Regions from separate parts of the Citrobacter sp. GW821-FHT07H02 genome, predicted to be linked through region 3. Evidence: predicted binding sites of a transcription regulator. Region 3 holds the regulator's gene; each other region holds the start of a gene.
The links. The regulator PurR, encoded in region 3, represses purine synthesis genes. The targets are predictions, from matches to a motif close to CANGCAAACGTTTGCNTG.

Region 1 (4,625 bases), on a different contig from region 3:
CACCATCCACGGACTGAACGCCCACGGCGTGGCGCCAATCCCCTCCAGAACATTCTCCAGAGCGCTCCACTGGTACTCCATCACCTCATCGTTATTCACGCTGAGCTCGCTGACCATTCGCGCCGCATAGACCGGGCAAACTTCGTTCTCCACGATCCCGTTTGGATCGGTAGCGCGGTAACGAAAGGCAGAATAGACGGGGGTCAGGCTGGAGATCTCTACGCCCAACTCAAAACGGCAGCGTCGAATAATGGCGTCTTCAATGCTTTCTCCTTCCTGTGGATGGCCGCAAACCGAATTCGTCCAGACGCCAGGCCACGCTTTTTTCGATAGCGAGCGGCGGGTGACCAGAAGCTGGCCTTGCGTGTTGAACAACCAGCAAGAGAAGGCGAGATGTAAAGGGGTATTGAGGGTGTGCCCCGCATACTTTTCCAGCGTACCGGAAGGCCTGGCCTGCTCATCCAATAAAATAATGTGTTCCTGTTGCATAATGTCTCGCCGTGAATGTTAAGCACACACCATTATAGGGTATGAAATATCGCGACAGAATGATTTCTCAAGAATGTATGTGATGGTGAGGGATTCGGCACCCGCGTCATTTGACGCGGGTGTCGGGAGAAAAAGAGGATTTAGAAAAACAGCAGCATGAAATTGAACCGACTTTCAATGCCCAGAGCAATACCTTCAGAAATGGCGGGTATCGAGATCAGCATGAGCAGCAGAACACTCAGAATACAGCGCAATAAAATATGCATTTTATTCATCCTGCTGGTTTTTTTTCAGTTTGCGCATCAGCAACCACATACGGACGGTCCTGACCTTTAATTTTTTGTCGGAGATCGATTCTTGCGCCAGCTCGGTGTGATGCTGATAGCCGTTAAAGAAGACATTCAGTACGACAGCGCTGACCGTTGCCAGCATTATGCCGCTGTGGAGTAGCGGCTGGAGGACGGCGGGTAGCTGGGAGAAAAAGTTATGGGACAGCGTGGGAGTCATGCCGACGCCAAGGCTAATCGCCACAATGTAGAGGTTGTAACGATTGGTGGTGTAGTTACAGCGTGACAGAATGCGAATCCCGGTTGCCAGCACCATGCCAAACATCACCAGACCCGCGCCGCCGAGGACAAATTGCGGAATTGAGGCGACCAGTACTGCCATTTTAGGCACCATGCCAAACAGAATTAAAATGATACCGGAAGCAATGCAAACCCAACGGCTGTGCACGCGCGTCACGCTGACCAGACCGACGTTCTGCGAAAATGAGGTATGAGGGAAGCTGTTAAAAAGCCCGCCAATCATCGTTCCTACGCCGTCCACACGTAACCCGCGAATAATGTCTTGTGAGGAGAGTTTACGACCAACAATTTCCCCGAGCGCCAGGAACATCCCCATCGATTCTATAAAAACAATGATCAGTACTGCCGTCATCGTCAGAATTGAGACGGGATCAAAAACCGGTGTGCCAAAGGCCAGCGGTGTAACAATAGCGAACCATGAGGCATCGTGCAGGCCTGACAGATTAACTTCATTCATCATCCACGATAACGCAAAGCCAAATACAATTCCGAGTAAAACGGCAACGTTGGACATAAAACCTTTGGCATAACGGGTAATGAGTAAAATAAAAATTAATACGGCAAAAGAAATGCCTAAATATATCGGGTTGCCATATTCAGGATTTCCTTTCCCTCCCGCCGCCCAGTCGATGCCGACCTGAATAATACTCAGTCCAATAGAGGTAATCACCACGCCGGTGACCAGGGGGGGGAATAATGGCATTAAACGCCCGATAAGTGGTGCTAATAGCGTTGTGATAAAACCCGCCGCAATTGTCGCGCCAAAAATACCCAGCAAACCGATATCCGGATTCATACCGATAGCAATCATTGGCGTAACGGCGGCAAACGTAACCGACATAATCACCGGCAGGCGAATTCCCATAAAGCGACCGATGCCGATACATTGCAGAAGCGTTACGACACCACAACAAAAAAGATCGGAGCTAATGAGCAGAGCAATTTCCGCTTTGCTGAGCCCGAGTCTGTCGCCAATCATCAACGGTACCGCGACCGCGCCAGCGTACATGACAAGGACATGCTGGAGACCGAGTATGAAAAGCTTTCCTGGAGATAGTATGCGGTCAACCTCATCGCCAGGGCGGTTTTGACCCGAGGATGAGGGCAATTGAGAATCTATGGCGCTCATGCGTTTTTCTCCTTTAACTCGCCTGAGTAAAAAGCAACCGTTTACGTTTGCTAAAACAGTAAAAGGACATGCTCGTGGGATGCCAGTTTTAGTCTGTGCGGAAAGGTATAGGGTGGAAATGCGGAAGAAATCACACAATGACTAATTTGGGAAACATCTGGTAAAGAGTGACGACCAGGATTTGATCTTTTGTTTTCTCATATTGATAAGTATTTAATCATTATGGGATAGGGTGATTCATTTTTTATAACCCTGTAAGCCTATATTTCCAGACCTATCTCTATGAACTTTTAAGAATCAGCAATGAGGTTAATTAAAGAAGGCTTCACAGGCAGCCATTTTTTAGTTTGATGTAAGTCGCAAAATATCAAATAACTTTCCCTGCTTGCAAAGATATGCCCATTTATTGCATCGCGGTATCTGAAAAAATAACCAATCAGATGAAAAGGACGCAAATGAACACATTTATTGTTGCCGATGCGATGGAATGTATAGGCTGCCATGCTTGCGAAATCGCCTGCGTTTTGGCTCATCATCAGGAAAACTGGCCACAAAATCGGTGTGACTTTTTACCCCGAATCCATCTTGTGGGGAAAGGAGAGATCACCCGCACTGTTACATGTCATCACTGTATTAACGCCCCCTGTGTTGCATCCTGCCCGGTGGATGCGCTCACTTTTCATGCTGATAGCGTACAACTGGACGAGCGGCGCTGCATCGGTTGTAAAAGCTGCGCAATCGCTTGCCCCTTTGGGGTTATCGAGATGGTCGATGCTGTTGCGCAGAAATGTGACCTTTGCCATCAACGTGTTTCGGGTGGACAAGCCTGCGTTGAGGCATGCCCCACAAAGGCGCTGCGCTTGATGGATGACAAGGGATTGCTGCAATTGCAAAAGGTTCGACAGCGCAGGAGTGCAGAAGGTGATGTAGCGGGAGGCAGCAGGCTTTCCCGTCGTGAAATGTTACTTTCCGCTGAGCCACGTAAGGGGGCGGAGAAACGTTCCGCTGCGGAGCGGAAAACACATTTTGGCGAAATTTATTACGGTCTGGATCAGCAGCAGAGCGTTTATGAAAGCGGGCGCTGTGTCTATTGTGCTGAAAAAGCGAATTGTAACTGGCACTGCCCCCTGCATAACGCGATTCCCGGTTATGTGCGTCTTGTGCGTGAGGGACGCATCATCGAGGCGGCGGAACTCTGCCACCAGACCAGTTCTCTGCCGGAGATCTGTGGTCGGGTTTGCCCGCAGGATCGTCTCTGCGAAGGCGCCTGCACGTTGAAGGATCTCTCTGGCGCAGTCTCAATAGGCAACCTTGAGCGATACATTACTGACACCGCACTGGCAATGGGCTGGCGCCCCGATCTTAGCCATGTTGCTTCTCGCCCCCAGCAAGTGGCGGTGATTGGCGCAGGACCCGCAGGTCTCGGCTGTGCAGACGTATTGACGCGTGCGGGCGTGCAGGTCGATGTTTATGATCGCCATCCAGAAATTGGCGGCATGCTGACATTTGGTATCCCGCCTTTTAAGCTGGAAAAAAGCGTTCTGAGCCAGCGGCGGGAGATCTTTAGTGCGATGGGTATCGATTTTCACCTGAATTGCGAAATTGGTCGTGACATTCCCTTCCATCTTCTCACCGAAAAGTACGATGCCGTTTTTATCGGGGTGGGAGCTTACGGGCTTATGCAGGCCAATTTGGCGCAGGAAGATGCCCCGGGCGTGATCCAGGCGCTGCCCTTCCTGACCGCGCATACCCGACAGCTTATGGGATTGCCCGAGGTTGCGGAGTATCCGCTTACCCCTGTCGACGGGAAACGGGTTGTGGTGCTGGGAGGCGGCGACACCACCATGGATTGCCTGCGTACCTCTATACGGCTGAACGCTGCCAGCGTGACCTGCGCCTACCGTCGGGATGAAGTCAGCATGCCAGGCTCGCGTAAAGAGGTGGTCAATGCCCGCGAGGAAGGCGTCGAATTTTTGTTTAATGTTCAGCCGCAATATATCGCGTGTGATGATGACGGACGGGTCGCCGCGGTGGGGTTGATTCGTACCGCGATGGGGGAACCTGGCCCGGATGGCCGTCGTCGGCCACGCCCTGTGGCAGGCTCTGAGTTCGAACTGCCTGCCGACGTTCTCATTATGGCGTTTGGTTTTCAGCCGCATGCCATGCCCTGGTTGCAGGGGAGCGGCGTTCAGCTCGATAAACATGGTCTTATCAAAACGGGTGAAGCAGGGCGTTTATCCACCCAGACGCATCTGGAAAACGTGTTTGCTGGCGGTGATGCGGTTCATGGCGCGGATCTGGTTGTTACAGCAATGGCCGCCGGGCGACAGGCCGCACGCGATATGCTGGCCATGTTCGAACGACAGGGGGGCTGACGGATATCTTCAGGGACAGGCTCCGCGCAGACTTGCGCGGAGCCT
Region 2 (4,625 bases), on a different contig from region 3:
TGATGAGTCTGCCGGAGGCATTACGCACACTGCACCGTCCGCCGCCATCGCTCCAGCTCAGCGACCTGGAAACCGGGCAACACCCGGCGCAGCGGCGGCTGATCCTGGAAGAATTACTGGCGCATAACCTGAGTATGCTGGCGCTGCGTGCCGGAGCGCAGCGATATCACGCTCTGTCGCTCAGTGCGCAAGGCGAACTCAAAAATCGTTTTCTTGATTCACTGCCCTTTAAACCGACTGGGGCGCAAACGCGTGTGGTGGCGGAAATCGAACGCGACATGGCGCTGGATGTGCCAATGATGCGCCTGGTGCAGGGTGATGTCGGCTCCGGTAAAACGCTGGTTGCGGCACTCGCCGCGCTGCGGGCGATTGCCCACGGCAAACAGGTGGCGATGATGGCCCCGACCGAACTGCTCGCGGAACAACACGCCAATAACTTCCGCCACTGGTTTGCCCCGCTCGGCATTGAAGTGGGCTGGCTGGCCGGTAAACAAAAAGGCAAAGCGCGTCTTGCGCAACAGGACGCCATCGCCAGCGGTCAGGTACAAATGGTGGTCGGTACTCACGCCATTTTCCAGGAACAGGTGCAGTTTAACGGCCTTGCTTTAGTGATCATCGACGAACAGCACCGTTTTGGCGTACATCAGCGCCTGGCGCTGTGGGAGAAAGGTCAGCAACAAGGGTTCCACCCGCATCAGTTGATCATGACCGCGACACCGATTCCACGCACTCTGGCGATGACAGCGTATGCCGATCTCGACACCTCGGTGATCGACGAACTGCCGCCGGGCCGCACGCCGGTCACCACTGTCGCCATTCCGGATACCCGCCGCAGCGATATTATTGACCGGGTGCGTAACGCATGTACCCACGAAGGACGCCAGGCTTACTGGGTTTGTACGCTGATTGAAGAGTCGGATCTGTTAGAAGCGCAGGCGGCGGAAGCCACAAGTGAAGAACTGAAACTTGCCCTGCCTGAGCTGAACATTGGTCTGGTGCACGGGAGAATGAAACCCGCCGAGAAGCAGGCGATCATGGCTGCCTTTAAGCAGGGCGATCTTCATCTTCTGGTTGCGACCACCGTCATTGAAGTGGGGGTGGATGTTCCCAACGCCAGCCTGATGATTATTGAAAACCCGGAGCGTCTGGGGCTTGCGCAATTGCACCAGCTGCGCGGACGCATCGGTCGCGGCGCAGTGGCCTCGCACTGCGTCCTGCTCTACAAATCTCCCCTGTCAAAAACGGCGCAGACACGCCTGCAGGTTCTGCGCGACAGCAACGACGGTTTTGTGATTGCGCAAAAAGACCTGGAGATCCGCGGACCCGGCGAATTGTTGGGAACCCGTCAGACGGGAAGCGCTGAATTTAAAGTGGCGGATTTACTGCGCGATCAGGCCATTATTCCGGAAGTTCAGCGCATTGCGCGCCATATTCACGAACGTTATCCACAACAGGCTACGGCGTTGATCGAGCGCTGGATGCCGGAAACCGAACGTTACTCCAACGCCTGAAGCTAAAACAGCGCGGCGGTTTTCACACCGCCGCATTGTCCTTATTGCGCAAAAATCGGCAACAACAGATACAGCTTAATCACCAGCGCGTTGACGATATCGATGAAGAATGCCCCCACCATCGGCACCACCAGAAACGCCATATGCGACGGACCAAAGCGCTCGGTAATCGCCTGCATATTGGCGATCGCCGTCGGCGTCGCGCCAAGACCAAAACCACAGTGCCCGGCAGCCAGTACAGCGGCATCGTAGTTTTTACCCATCATGCGCCAGGTGACAAACACGGCATACAGCGCCATGAAGATCGTCTGCACCACAAGAATCGCCAGCATCGGCAACGCCAGCGAAGCCAGTTCCCACAGCTTCAGGCTCATCAACGCCATCGCCAGGAACAGTGAGAGACTCACGTTGCCCAGCACCGAAACCGCCCGCTCAAACACGCGATAAAAGCCCGCCAGCGCCAGTCCGTTACTGAGGATCACACCGACGAACAGTACGCAGACGAATGTCGGCAGTTCCAGCACGGTTCCCACCAACATCTGGGCAACCACTTTGCCGACGGTCAGGCAGATGGCGATAAGCGCAATGGTTTCGATCAGCACCAGTGAGGTGATCATGCGCCCAACGTCCGGTTTCTCAAACGCTGTCGGCACTTCCTGATCGTCCGGCATACCGTCTGGCGTGGTGGAGTGCTTCACCAGGTAACGCGCCACAGGACCACCGATCAGCCCCCCCAGCACCAGACCAAAGGTTGCGCACGCCATTGCCACTTCCGTCGCATTGGTAAAGCCATAGCGTTCGATGAACAGCTTGCTCCATGCCGCCCCAGTGCCGTGTCCGCCCGAAAGGGTAATTGAACCCGCAATCAACCCCATCAACGGATCCAGCCCCAACAGGCTGGCCATACCGATGCCGATGGCGTTTTGCATCACCAGTAAACCCACCACCACGATCAGGAAGATGCCGACGACACGGCCACCTGCACGCAGGCTGGCAATGTTAGCGTTCAGACCAATGGTGGCAAAGAACGCCAGCATCAGCGGGTCTTTCAGACTCATATCAAAATCAATTTCCCAGCCCATGCTCTTTTTCAGCACCAGCAGAGCGATTGCCACCAGTAATCCACCAGCAACCGGTTCAGGAATGGTGTATTTCTTGAGAAAGGAGACAGACTGGACCAGCTTGCGTCCCAGCAGCAACGTCAGCGTTGCGGCAACAAGTGTCGATAAAGTATCGAGATGAAACATATTAAGCTCCTTTAAGTACGCATCGCTCATCGCGAACGATATATTCCTCGGTCATTTCTCAGCTCTTAACGAGTAATCGGCATGGATTTTAATCAGAAAAGGTACAAAAGTTATATAAAAAGGTGATTTTATCTGTTTTAAATATTAAGAATAACGATTAGCAAACGTTTGCTTTTGCCACCAGGTCGGATAAAATGCCCGCTTTTACACCACGGGATTGCCTCTGATGTCTGTTAACACTGTCGAGTCAGAAAATGCGCAACCGATTGCGCAGACTCAAAACAGCGAACTGATTTACCGTCTTGAAGATTGTCCGCCGCTTCCTCAAACTCTTTTTGCCGCGTCTCAGCACCTGCTGGCAATGTTCGTCGCAGTCATCACGCCCGCGCTGTTAATCTGCCAGGCGCTCGGTTTGCCGGCCCAGGATACTCAACACATTATCAGCATGTCGCTGTTCGCCTCCGGTGTGGCCTCTATTATTCAAATTAAAGCATGGGGTCCGGTAGGCTCGGGGTTGCTCTCGATTCAGGGAACCAGTTTCAACTTTGTCGCCCCGCTGATTATGGGCGGCACGGCGCTGAAAACCGGGGGGGCGGATGTTCCCACGATGATGGCGGCGCTGTTCGGTACACTGATGCTGGCAAGCTGCACCGAAATGATTCTCTCCCGCGTACTGCATCTCGCGCGCCGTATCATTACCCCGCTGGTTTCCGGTGTGGTGGTCATGATCATCGGCCTGTCGCTGATTCAGGTCGGACTGACGTCCATCGGCGGTGGTTATGCCGCGATGAACGACAACACCTTCGGCTCACCGAAAAACCTGCTGCTGGCGGGGGTCGTACTGGCATTGATCATTCTGCTTAACCGTCAGCGTAACCCCTACCTGCGGGTTGCTTCGCTGGTGATCGCCATGGCCGCAGGCTACGCGATGGCATGGTTTATGGGCATGCTGCCGGAAAATACCGCCCCGACCACGCAGGATGTCATCATGGTGCCAACGCCGCTGTATTACGGACTGGGCATTGACTGGAATCTTCTGCTGCCGCTGATGCTGGTCTTTATGATCACCTCACTGGAAACCATTGGCGATATTACCGCCACCTCCGATGTTTCTGAGCAACCCGTTTCCGGGCCTCTGTATATGAAACGTCTGAAAGGCGGGGTGCTGGCTAACGGCCTGAACTCGTTTGTCTCTGCGGTGTTTAACACCTTCCCGAACTCCTGCTTCGGTCAAAACAACGGCGTGATCCAATTGACGGGCGTTGCCAGCCGCTATGTTGGCTTTGTTGTCGCGTTGATGCTGATTGTCCTGGGCCTTTTCCCGGCAGTGAGCGGTTTTGTGCAACACATTCCAGAACCCGTGCTCGGCGGAGCAACTCTCGTGATGTTCGGTACTATCGCCGCCTCCGGGGTGCGTATCGTGTCGCGCGAACCGTTGAACCGTCGCGCTATCCTGATTATCGCCCTGTCGCTGGCGGTAGGTCTAGGCGTTTCCCAACAGCCGCTGATCCTGCAATTTGCACCGGACTGGGTGAAAAACCTGCTCTCCTCCGGGATTGCCGCCGGCGGTATCACCGCAATCGTTCTGAACCTGATTTTCCCGCCAGAAAAGCCGTAAGCGGAATGTGGCGGCGATCGACAATCGCCGCCACAGAAACGCTCTTTCACTATTCCCGCCTTGAGGATTACGCCTAAATCGTGCATAACTCAGTTATGTGCACTTCGCGGGATGGAAGACCATGAAATTTATTGGAAAGCTGCTTATCTACGTGCTGATCGCCTTTTTGGTGGCGGTTATCGTGCTCTATTTTCTGCTGCAAACCCGCTGGGGAGCAGAACGCGTCAGCAACTGGATCTCTGAAAATAG
Region 3 (4,625 bases):
CACAAAGACCAGCAATAACGCCAGCCCTGCCACAATGGCGCCCATCACCGGAACAAAGCTATACCCCAGACCGCCGGAAATCACCGCGCCGCCTGCCGCCGCGCCTAACGCATTGCCAAGGTTAAATGCCCCGATATTCACCGACGAAGACAACCCCGGCGCTTCACTGGCGACACGCATCACGCGCATCTGCAAAGGCGGTACGACGGCAAATGTTGCCGCGCCCCACACCACCATACTGAACGCAGCGCCCAGATCGTTACGCGCCAGGAAAGGAATGGCCAGCATGATGACCATAAGCAGCAGTAAGAAACCTTTCAGCGTACCGTTGACGGAACGATCGGCCAGTTTGCCGCCAAAATAGTTGCCGATCGAAAACCCAACGCCGATCAAAACTAACATCGCGGTGACAAATGCCGGTGTGGCATGGGCAATGTTTTGCAGAACGGGTGAAATATAGGTGTAGAGGGTGAACATTGCCCCCGCGCCCAGCACGGTGGTCAGCAGCGCAGAAAGGACCGGTGGACGCAGCAAGACAGCCAGTTCTTTACGCACGTCCGGCCGTTCCCCTGCGCCACCTTTCGGCAGAGAGAAGAATAAACTGAGCATCGCGATCACCCCAAGTCCAGCGGTCGCTAAAAAGGACATCCGCCAGCCAATGGTTTCCCCAAGCCATGTGGCCGCAGGCACGCCGCCGATGTTTGCAATGGTCAGTCCCATAAACATCGTCGCCACGGCGCTGGCCTGTTTATGCTTCGGCACTACCCTGGCCGCCACGACCGAACCCAATCCGAAAAACGCGCCGTGATTAAGACTGGTCAAAATGCGCGATAGCATCAAGGTGGTGTAATCCGGCGCAATGGCCGACAGGACGTTGCCCAGCGTAAAAATGGCCATCAAAAAAATCAGCGCATTACGACGAGCACGGTGCGATAGCAACAGGGTCATCAACGGCGCGCCCACCATCACACCCACCGCATAGGCGCTGATGAGCATTCCGGCGGCGGGAATGGAGACATTCACGCCATGCGCAATGACGGGCAACAGCCCCATCGGAGAGAATTCCGTGGTCCCAATACCAAATGCGCCAATCGCAAGCGCCAGTAAGGGGTAATTGATTTTCATACGTTGACTCCGCTGCAGCGTGCCGCGAAGCGACACCCGATAAGAGCCAAAAGCATGACATCAATCACAAAAATAATAAAGTTAACAGAATGGCAAAAGACTTTTGCTGATTTAGTAACAATGAAGGGGTAACGAGATGAGGGAGAGCATGCTCCCTCACGGTAAATCAGTGCAGTGCGGCGGTCAGACCACCCGCTACGATCAGGCCCAGAACAATAATAGTGGTTACTAACGAAAACTTCAGATCGGTGCTCATCAAATTTGCTCCTTTTTATTCCCACACAAAAAGTGATATTGCGCATTTTTACACACTTGGATGTAAAAATCTCCCAGGATTTATATTGATAACCACTTTTAACTCTTCCCCTTTTCGTCAAGATCAGACAAAATTCCACGCTTACTTGATTAGCGTACCGGCCATTGACCCCCTCCTGACGTTTCGTGTCGTTTTCCCGGCGTGCCGCAACCCTGATGTTGCGATAAGGGTGTGTAAAGGCAAACGTTTACCTACAGTATTTTCAGGAGTTTGGATATGGTCTGGAGTGAAATGTAATGGCAACAATTAAAGATGTAGCGAAGCGAGCAAACGTTTCCACTACAACCGTATCACATGTAATTAACAAAACGCGTTTTGTCGCAGAAGAGACTCGCAATGCTGTCTGGGCAGCAATCAAAGAATTGCACTACTCCCCGAGTGCCGTCGCCCGCAGCCTGAAGGTGAATCACACCAAATCTATCGGTCTGCTGGCAACCAGCAGTGAAGCCGCCTATTTCGCTGAAATTATTGAAGCCGTTGAGAAAAACTGCTTCCAGAAAGGCTACACCCTGATCCTTGGCAATGCCTGGAATAATCTTGAAAAACAACGGGCCTACCTTTCCATGATGGCGCAAAAGCGTGTGGATGGTCTGCTGGTTATGTGTTCGGAATATCCAGAGTCTCTGCTCTCCATGCTTGAAGAGTATCGCCATATTCCAATGGTGGTTATGGATTGGGGCGAAGCGAAGGCTGACTTTACCGATACGGTCATTGATAACGCGTTCGAAGGCGGTTATATGGCCGGTCGTTATCTGGTGGAACGCGGTCATCGTGAGATAGGCGTCATTCCTGGCCCGATGGAGCGTAACACGGGGGCTGGCCGCCTGGCGGGCTTTATGAAGGCGATGGACGAAGCGCTGATAAAAGTCCCGGAAAACTGGATTGTACAGGGCGATTTTGAACCTGAGTCTGGTTATCGTGCAATGCAGCAAATCCTCTCTCAGACCCATCGCCCTACTGCGGTATTCTGCGGTGGCGACATCATGGCAATGGGGGCGCTCTGCGCTGCTGACGAAATGGGTTTGCGCGTACCGCAGGATATTTCGGTGATCGGTTATGACAATGTGCGTAACGCGCGCTATTTCACACCCGCACTGACCACTATTCACCAACCGAAAGACTCACTGGGTGAAACGGCCTTTAATATGTTGTTAGACCGTATCGTCAACAAGCGTGAAGAGTCGCAGTCTATTGAAGTCCACCCGCGACTGATCGAACGTCGTTCGGTTGCGGATGGTCCGTTCCGCGACTATCGTCGTTAAGCTTCCCCGGCGGGAACCTCTTCAGGTTCTCGCAACCACTCTTTATTCAGCGTTTCACTGTCGCCTAAATACTCTAGCAGCCAGGCTAATGCGGGCGACGTGTCATTTTGCTGCCAGGTCAGGCAGCATGCTGCATCCGGGAATGGATTCTCCAGGGTCAACGCGACCCATTTGCCACTGTCGACCCACGGTTTTGCAAAATGCGTAGGCACCATCCCGACACATAACCCGGCGGAAAGACAGGTTGCTGACGATTCCCAATCCGGTACGATCACGCGCTTTTGGTTGTCCAGCAGCCAGGTGATACGTTTAGGCAGTGTCCGTGACGTGTCTTCACGGACCAGCGACGGCCAGTTGCGCAACGTATCATCACTCAAGGGTCCGGGCATCGCCGCCAGGGGATGATGACTTGCCACCACGCAGCTCCAGCTCAACATTCCCATATCGCGAAAGGTATAGCGCCCGCCGACGGGGATCGCCTGCGTCGCCCCAATGGCCAGTTCCACGCGTCCGTCGGAAAGCGCATCCCAGACGCCGTTAAACACCTCCTGAGAAACGATCAGCTCGACGTCATCAAAGTGGCGATAGAAGTCGACAATCATCTGCCGGGTGCGTTCTGGTCGCACAATATTATCTACCGCGATAGGCAGTTGCCCTCGCCAGCCATTCGCAATCTGTTGGCACTGCTGGCGGGTGATCTGCATTTTTTTGATAACAGAGCGGCCTTCTTTTAAAAACCAGGCGCCGGCGGGCGTCAATTCCACATCCCGGTGGCGTCGTTCAAACAGGGGAACCGCCAGCCACTCTTCCAGTTGACGTACGGTGTAGCTGACGGCCGAGGGCACGCGATGCAGTTCCTGGGCGGCGGAACTGAAGCTACCATTGCGCGCGACAGCATCAACAACTTCAAGGGAATATTCTGACCACATATTCTGCCTACAAAAAATTTGAATTCAGTAGACAAATATTAGCGTTTCACAACAGGAATTTCACTCCCTACACTCTGCGGCAATGTCTTACTGATAAAAAAAGAGAATGTATTATGCAACCGGGAAAAGGGTTTTTAGTCTGGCTGGCGGGTCTCAGCGTACTGGGTTTTCTGGCAACAGATATGTACTTACCTGCATTTGCTGCCATTCAGGCCGATTTGCAGACACCTGCCTCTGCCGTCAGCGCCAGTCTGAGCCTGTTCTTAGCCGGGTTCGCCATCGCCCAGCTCGCCTGGGGTCCGCTATCCGATCGTTACGGTCGTAAGCCCATACTATTGCTCGGTTTGTCGATCTTCGCCCTCGGAAGTCTGGGTATGCTGTGGGTAGAAAGTGCAACAGGCTTGCTGGTTCTGCGCTTTATCCAGGCCATTGGCGTGTGTGCTGCTGCTGTTGTCTGGCAGGCACTGGTGACGGATTACTACCCGTCGCAAAAAGTTAACCGTATTTTTGCCACCATCATGCCGTTGGTCGGGTTGTCGCCTGCGCTTGCGCCATTGTTAGGCAGTTGGATCCTCGCGCATTTTTCCTGGCAGGCCATTTTCGCCACGCTGTTTGTGATTACGCTGATCCTGATGCTGCCCGCCCTGCGTTTAAAACCCACCGCAAAAGCACGTGACGATAGTCAGGATAAACTGACGTTCACTACCCTGCTGCGTTCGAAAGCCTATCGTGGGAACGTGCTGATTTACGCAGCCTGTTCCGCCAGCTTCTTTGCATGGTTAACCGGTTCGCCGTTCATCCTTAGTGAAATGGGTTATAGCCCCGCAGTGATTGGTCTCAGTTATGTTCCGCAAACCATCGCCTTCCTGATCGGTGGGTACGGTTGCCGCGCAGCGTTACAAAAATGGCAGGGGCAACAGCTGTTACCCTGGTTATTGGTCATCTTCGCATTGAGCGTCGTCGCGACCTGGGCGACCAGTTTTATTAGCCATG
Region 4 (4,625 bases), on a different contig from region 3:
AATTGTGGTACGGTAACTCGATTAAAAGACAGGCGACCTTTTCAAGGAATAGCATGAAAAAGATTGATGCGATTATTAAACCCTTCAAGCTGGACGACGTCCGTGAGGCGTTGGCAGAGGTGGGTATCACCGGTATGACGGTTACGGAAGTGAAAGGTTTTGGCCGCCAGAAAGGCCATACCGAGCTGTACCGTGGCGCGGAATATATGGTGGATTTTCTGCCGAAGGTGAAAATTGAAATTGTGGTGACCGACGACATCGTGGAGACCTGCGTCGACACCATTATTCGTACTGCGCAGACGGGTAAAATCGGCGACGGCAAGATCTTCGTCTTTGACGTGGCTCGCGTGATCCGTATTCGTACCGGCGAAGAAGACGACGCGGCGATTTAACGCCGCGTGAGCTTTGCCGGATGGCGGCGTTGCCTTATCCGGCCTACAGGGTTTCGTTCCCCGTAGGCCTGATTAGCGAAGCGCCATCAGGCGATTTACAACTACAGCACCTTATGCGGGCCGAAACATTCGTAATGAATGTTTTCGTTTTTCACACCGAGATTCACCAGTTGCTTCGCGGCAAATTGCATAAAGCCGACCGGACCGCAGAGATAAAACTGCATTGACGGATCGCTGATTGCGCCTTCCAGTTTGTTTAAATCCATCAGACCCACGCTGTCAAACCCGCCTTTGGCGCGATCGTCTGCGCTCGGCTCACGATACCAGGTATGTGCGGTAAAGCGCGGCAGCGTTTTGCCCAGTTCGTTTACTTCATCGGCAAAGGCATGTACGTCGCCATTTTCCGCCGCGTGGAACCAGTTCACCTGCGCGGTGTGATGCGTTTTCGCCAGCGTGTCCAGCATCGCCAGCATTGGCGTTTGTCCGACGCCTGCGGAAATCAGAGAAACAGGGGTATCGTTGGCAACGGCCATAAAGAAATCCCCCGCCGGGGCCGCTAAATGCACCACGTCGCCCACGTTTGCATGGTTGTGCAGCCACGTTGAAACCTGACCGCCATCTTCGCGCTTAACGGCAATACGATAGCCTTTGCCGTCCGGCTTGCGGGTCAGTGAATACTGACGAATCTCCTGATGCGGGAAACCTTCCGGCTTCAGCCAGACTCCCAGATATTGTCCAGGATGGTACTCTGCGACGGCGCCGCCATCGACAGGCTCGAACTCAAAACTGGTAATCAGCGCACTACGCGGCGTTTTATTCACGATACGGAACGGACGCGTCCCTTCCCAGCCGCCGGTTTTGCCTGCGTTCTCGCTGTAAATTTGCGCTTCACGATTGATAAAGACATTAGCCAGTACACCGTAGGCTTTTCCCCACGCATCCAGCACTTCCTGACCCGGGCTGAACATCTCATCCAGCGTCGCCAGCAGATGGGCGCCCACGATGTTGTATTGCTCGGGTTTGATCTGAAAACTGGTGTGCTTCTGCGCAATTTTCTCGACCGCAGGCAGCAGGGCCGGCAGGTTTTCGATATTGCTGGCATACGCGGCAATCGCATTAAACAACGCTTCACGTTGATCGCCATTGCGTTGATTACTCATGTTAAAAATTTCTTTGAGTTCAGGATTATGCGTAAACATGCGATCGTAGAAATGGGCGGTCAGTTTAGGACCCGTTTCAACCAGCAGGGGAATGGTGGCTTTTACAGTGGCGATAGTTTGAGCGTCAAGCATGCGGGCTTCCTTTTAATTAAATCTTTAATGATGTATATCAAATGCATCTTATAAAAATACCCCTGCATTGTAAATGGTTCTTTGTGATTTTGCGTTTTTAACGTTACAAAATGAAAAGTATGCATCACAAACCTGAAAAGAATTCCGCTAAAATCCGTAAGACCTTAATTCGGCAAAGCCTTGTGCCGCTTGAAGGTAATCGTTTGCGTAAAATCCTTTGTCAAGACCTGTTATCAACGGATGATTCAGTTATACTGTTGGTCGTTGTCCAACGGGACTGCCTTTTAAGGCCAAATTTTATCGTTAGCTGAGTCAGGAGATGCGGATGTTAAAGCGTGAAATGAACATTGCCGATTATGATGCCGAACTGTGGCAGGCTATGGAGCAGGAAAAAGTACGTCAGGAAGAGCATATCGAACTGATCGCCTCCGAAAACTACACCAGTCCGCGCGTCATGCAAGCGCAGGGTTCTCAGCTGACCAACAAGTATGCTGAAGGATATCCGGGCAAACGCTACTACGGCGGTTGCGAATATGTGGATGTCGTCGAGCAACTGGCGATCGATCGCGCGAAAGAACTGTTTGGCGCTGATTACGCTAACGTCCAGCCGCACTCTGGCTCTCAGGCGAACTTCGCGGTCTACACCGCGCTGCTGCAGCCGGGCGATACCGTGCTGGGGATGAACCTGGCGCAGGGCGGTCACCTGACTCACGGTTCTCCGGTTAACTTCTCCGGTAAACTGTATAACATCGTGCCTTACGGCATCGATGAGTCCGGTAAAATTGACTACGCCGACATGGCGAAGCAGGCTCAGGCCCACAAACCAAAAATGATTATCGGCGGTTTCTCTGCCTACTCCGGTATCGTTGACTGGGCAAAAATGCGTGAAATCGCAGACAGCGTTGGCGCGTACCTGTTCGTCGATATGGCACACGTTGCGGGTCTGATTGCCGCTGGCGTTTACCCGAACCCGGTTCCACATGCTCACGTTGTCACCACCACCACCCACAAAACGCTGGCTGGCCCGCGCGGTGGCCTGATCCTGGCGAAAGACGGCAGCGAAGAGCTGTACAAAAAACTGAACTCCGCAGTCTTCCCAAGCGCTCAGGGCGGCCCGCTGATGCACGTTATCGCGGCGAAAGCCGTGGCGCTGAAAGAGGCGATGGAGCCTGAGTTCAAAACCTACCAGCAGCAGGTAGCGAAAAACGCCAAAGCAATGGTAGAAGTGTTCCTGAACCGTGGCTACAAAGTGGTATCTGGCGATACTGAGAACCACCTGTTCCTGCTGGATCTGGTCGACAAAAACCTGACCGGTAAAGAAGCTGACGCAGCCCTGGGTCGCGCCAACATCACCGTCAACAAAAACAGCGTACCAAACGATCCGAAGAGCCCGTTTGTGACTTCAGGTATCCGTATCGGTTCTCCGGCTGTAACACGTCGCGGCTTTAAAGAAGCGGAAGTGAAAGAGCTGGCGGGTTGGATGTGTGACGTGCTGGACAACATCAACGACGAAGCAGTTATCGAACGTATTAAAGGTAAAGTGCTGGATATCTGCGCACGTTTCCCTGTTTACGCGTAATTCTGCTCTCAGAAATAACAAAGGCCGCGAAAGCGGCCTTTTTGCTTTTAATGTCTCGGTGCCAGTTCTGACATCTATTGTTCCTGACGCAGCGCCCGATGCTTTACGGCTGCGGTTTTCATCCGTTTTTTGTGTTTGATGCGCAAAGCACCGTGCAGTTTTCCGCCAGCGGGTATTGGCCGGAAGATGCACAGCATCTACCGTTGGCGTGGCAGGCGAAAATCCCCGGGGCTGCGAATTTCGCCCATGCACAATACGGCGAGGATACCTGGCTAAATGTGGGATATTCCGGCTGGAGCGGGAAGGCGGTTATACAACGTGATGTGATGAGCGTCACGCTTTTAGCGCAAACTCCGTGGCTGATGCTTTTCAGAATGTCGGGTGGCGGGTTCCTTTGTCTTGAGCCGCAGTCGCATCCGGTCAACGCCCATAATATGCCGGGGCAACCGGGATTGCGGGTCTTGGCTCGGGGGGATAGCTGTCATTTCACTATGCAAATCATCGTCGATTAGCGTAAAAGCGCATGTTATATCACTGTTAATACTCACTTGCGCCAGCCAGCGTTTATCGCCAGACTATCGCCTCCTAACGGGAGGGAATCATGGTTTTGCACTCCACGCGCTGGCTGGCGCTCGCTTATTTCACCTATTTCTTTAGCTACGGTATTTTTTTACCTTTCTGGAGCGTCTGGCTCAAAGGTCTGGGATTAACGCCTGAAACCATTGGTCTTCTGCTGGGCGCAGGACTGGTGGCGCGTTTCCTCGGTAGCTTGCTGATTGCCCCTCGTGTGAGCGATCCTTCCCGTCTGATTTCCGCGTTGCGTGTTTTGGGCTTGCTGACGCTGGTCTTTGCCCTGGCGTTTTGGGCAGGAACACACGTTGCATGGCTGATGGTGGTGATGGTTGGTTTTAACCTCTTCTTCTCACCTCTGGTGCCGTTGACGGATGCGCTGGCAAACACCTGGCAAAAACAGATAACGATGGACTATGGCCGGGTCAGACTGTGGGGGTCGATTGCGTTTGTGATTGGTTCCGCGCTGACCGGTAAGCTGGTGAGCCTATTCGACTATCAGGTCATTCTCGCACTGCTGAGTCTTGGCGTGGCCTCTATGCTGTTGGGAATGCTGTTGCGCCCGAGCGTGTTACCGCAAGGGGAAAGTCGTCACCAGGAGAGCGCAGGCTGGCCAGCCTGGCGTGCGTTGATAACACAAAGCTGGCGCTTTCTGGCCTGTGTGAGCCTGTTGCAGGGGGCGCACGCCGCGTATTACGGCTTTAGCGCGATTTACTGGCAGGGGGCGGGGTACTCCGCGTCGGCTGTCGGCTATTTATGGTCGCTGGGCGTGGTCGCGGAAGTCATCATCTT

Region 1: AC07NP_RS13085 (nucleobase:cation symporter-2 family protein) is a predicted target of PurR. The motif match lies at 2,236-2,253, and genes of this name have one in related genera.
Region 2: gltS (sodium/glutamate symporter) is a predicted target of PurR. The motif match lies at 2,916-2,933, and genes of this name have one in related genera.
Region 4: glyA (serine hydroxymethyltransferase) is a predicted target of PurR. The motif match lies at 1,877-1,894, and genes of this name have one in related genera.

The regions. Positions count from the first base shown of each region.
Region 1 is NZ_JBWKPZ010000011.1:98,839-103,463, forward strand. It holds gene idi (isopentenyl-diphosphate Delta-isomerase) at 1-489, opposite strand, end outside; gene AC07NP_RS13080 (hypothetical protein) at 630-755, opposite strand; gene AC07NP_RS13085 (nucleobase:cation symporter-2 family protein) at 757-2,205, opposite strand; gene ygfT (formate-dependent uric acid utilization protein YgfT) at 2,661-4,580, shown strand.
Region 2 is NZ_JBWKPZ010000002.1:98,172-102,796, reverse strand. It holds gene recG (ATP-dependent DNA helicase RecG) at 1-1,511, shown strand, start outside; gene gltS (sodium/glutamate symporter) at 1,553-2,758, opposite strand; gene xanP (xanthine/proton symporter XanP) at 2,985-4,376, shown strand; gene AC07NP_RS03615 (AsmA family protein) at 4,498-4,625, shown strand, end outside.
Region 3 is NZ_JBWKPZ010000003.1:48,566-53,190, forward strand. It holds gene AC07NP_RS05475 (MFS transporter) at 1-1,125, opposite strand, end outside; gene cydH (cytochrome bd-I accessory subunit CydH) at 1,292-1,381, opposite strand; gene purR (HTH-type transcriptional repressor PurR) at 1,678-2,703, shown strand; gene punR (DNA-binding transcriptional activator PunR) at 2,700-3,632, opposite strand; gene punC (purine nucleoside transporter PunC) at 3,746-4,625, shown strand, end outside.
Region 4 is NZ_JBWKPZ010000016.1:69,031-73,655, reverse strand. It holds gene glnB (nitrogen regulatory protein P-II) at 54-392, shown strand; gene hmpA (NO-inducible flavohemoprotein) at 494-1,684, opposite strand; gene glyA (serine hydroxymethyltransferase) at 2,010-3,263, shown strand; partial or broken gene AC07NP_RS15860 (aldose epimerase family protein) at 3,359-3,775, shown strand; gene AC07NP_RS15855 (3-phenylpropionate MFS transporter) at 3,865-4,625, shown strand, end outside.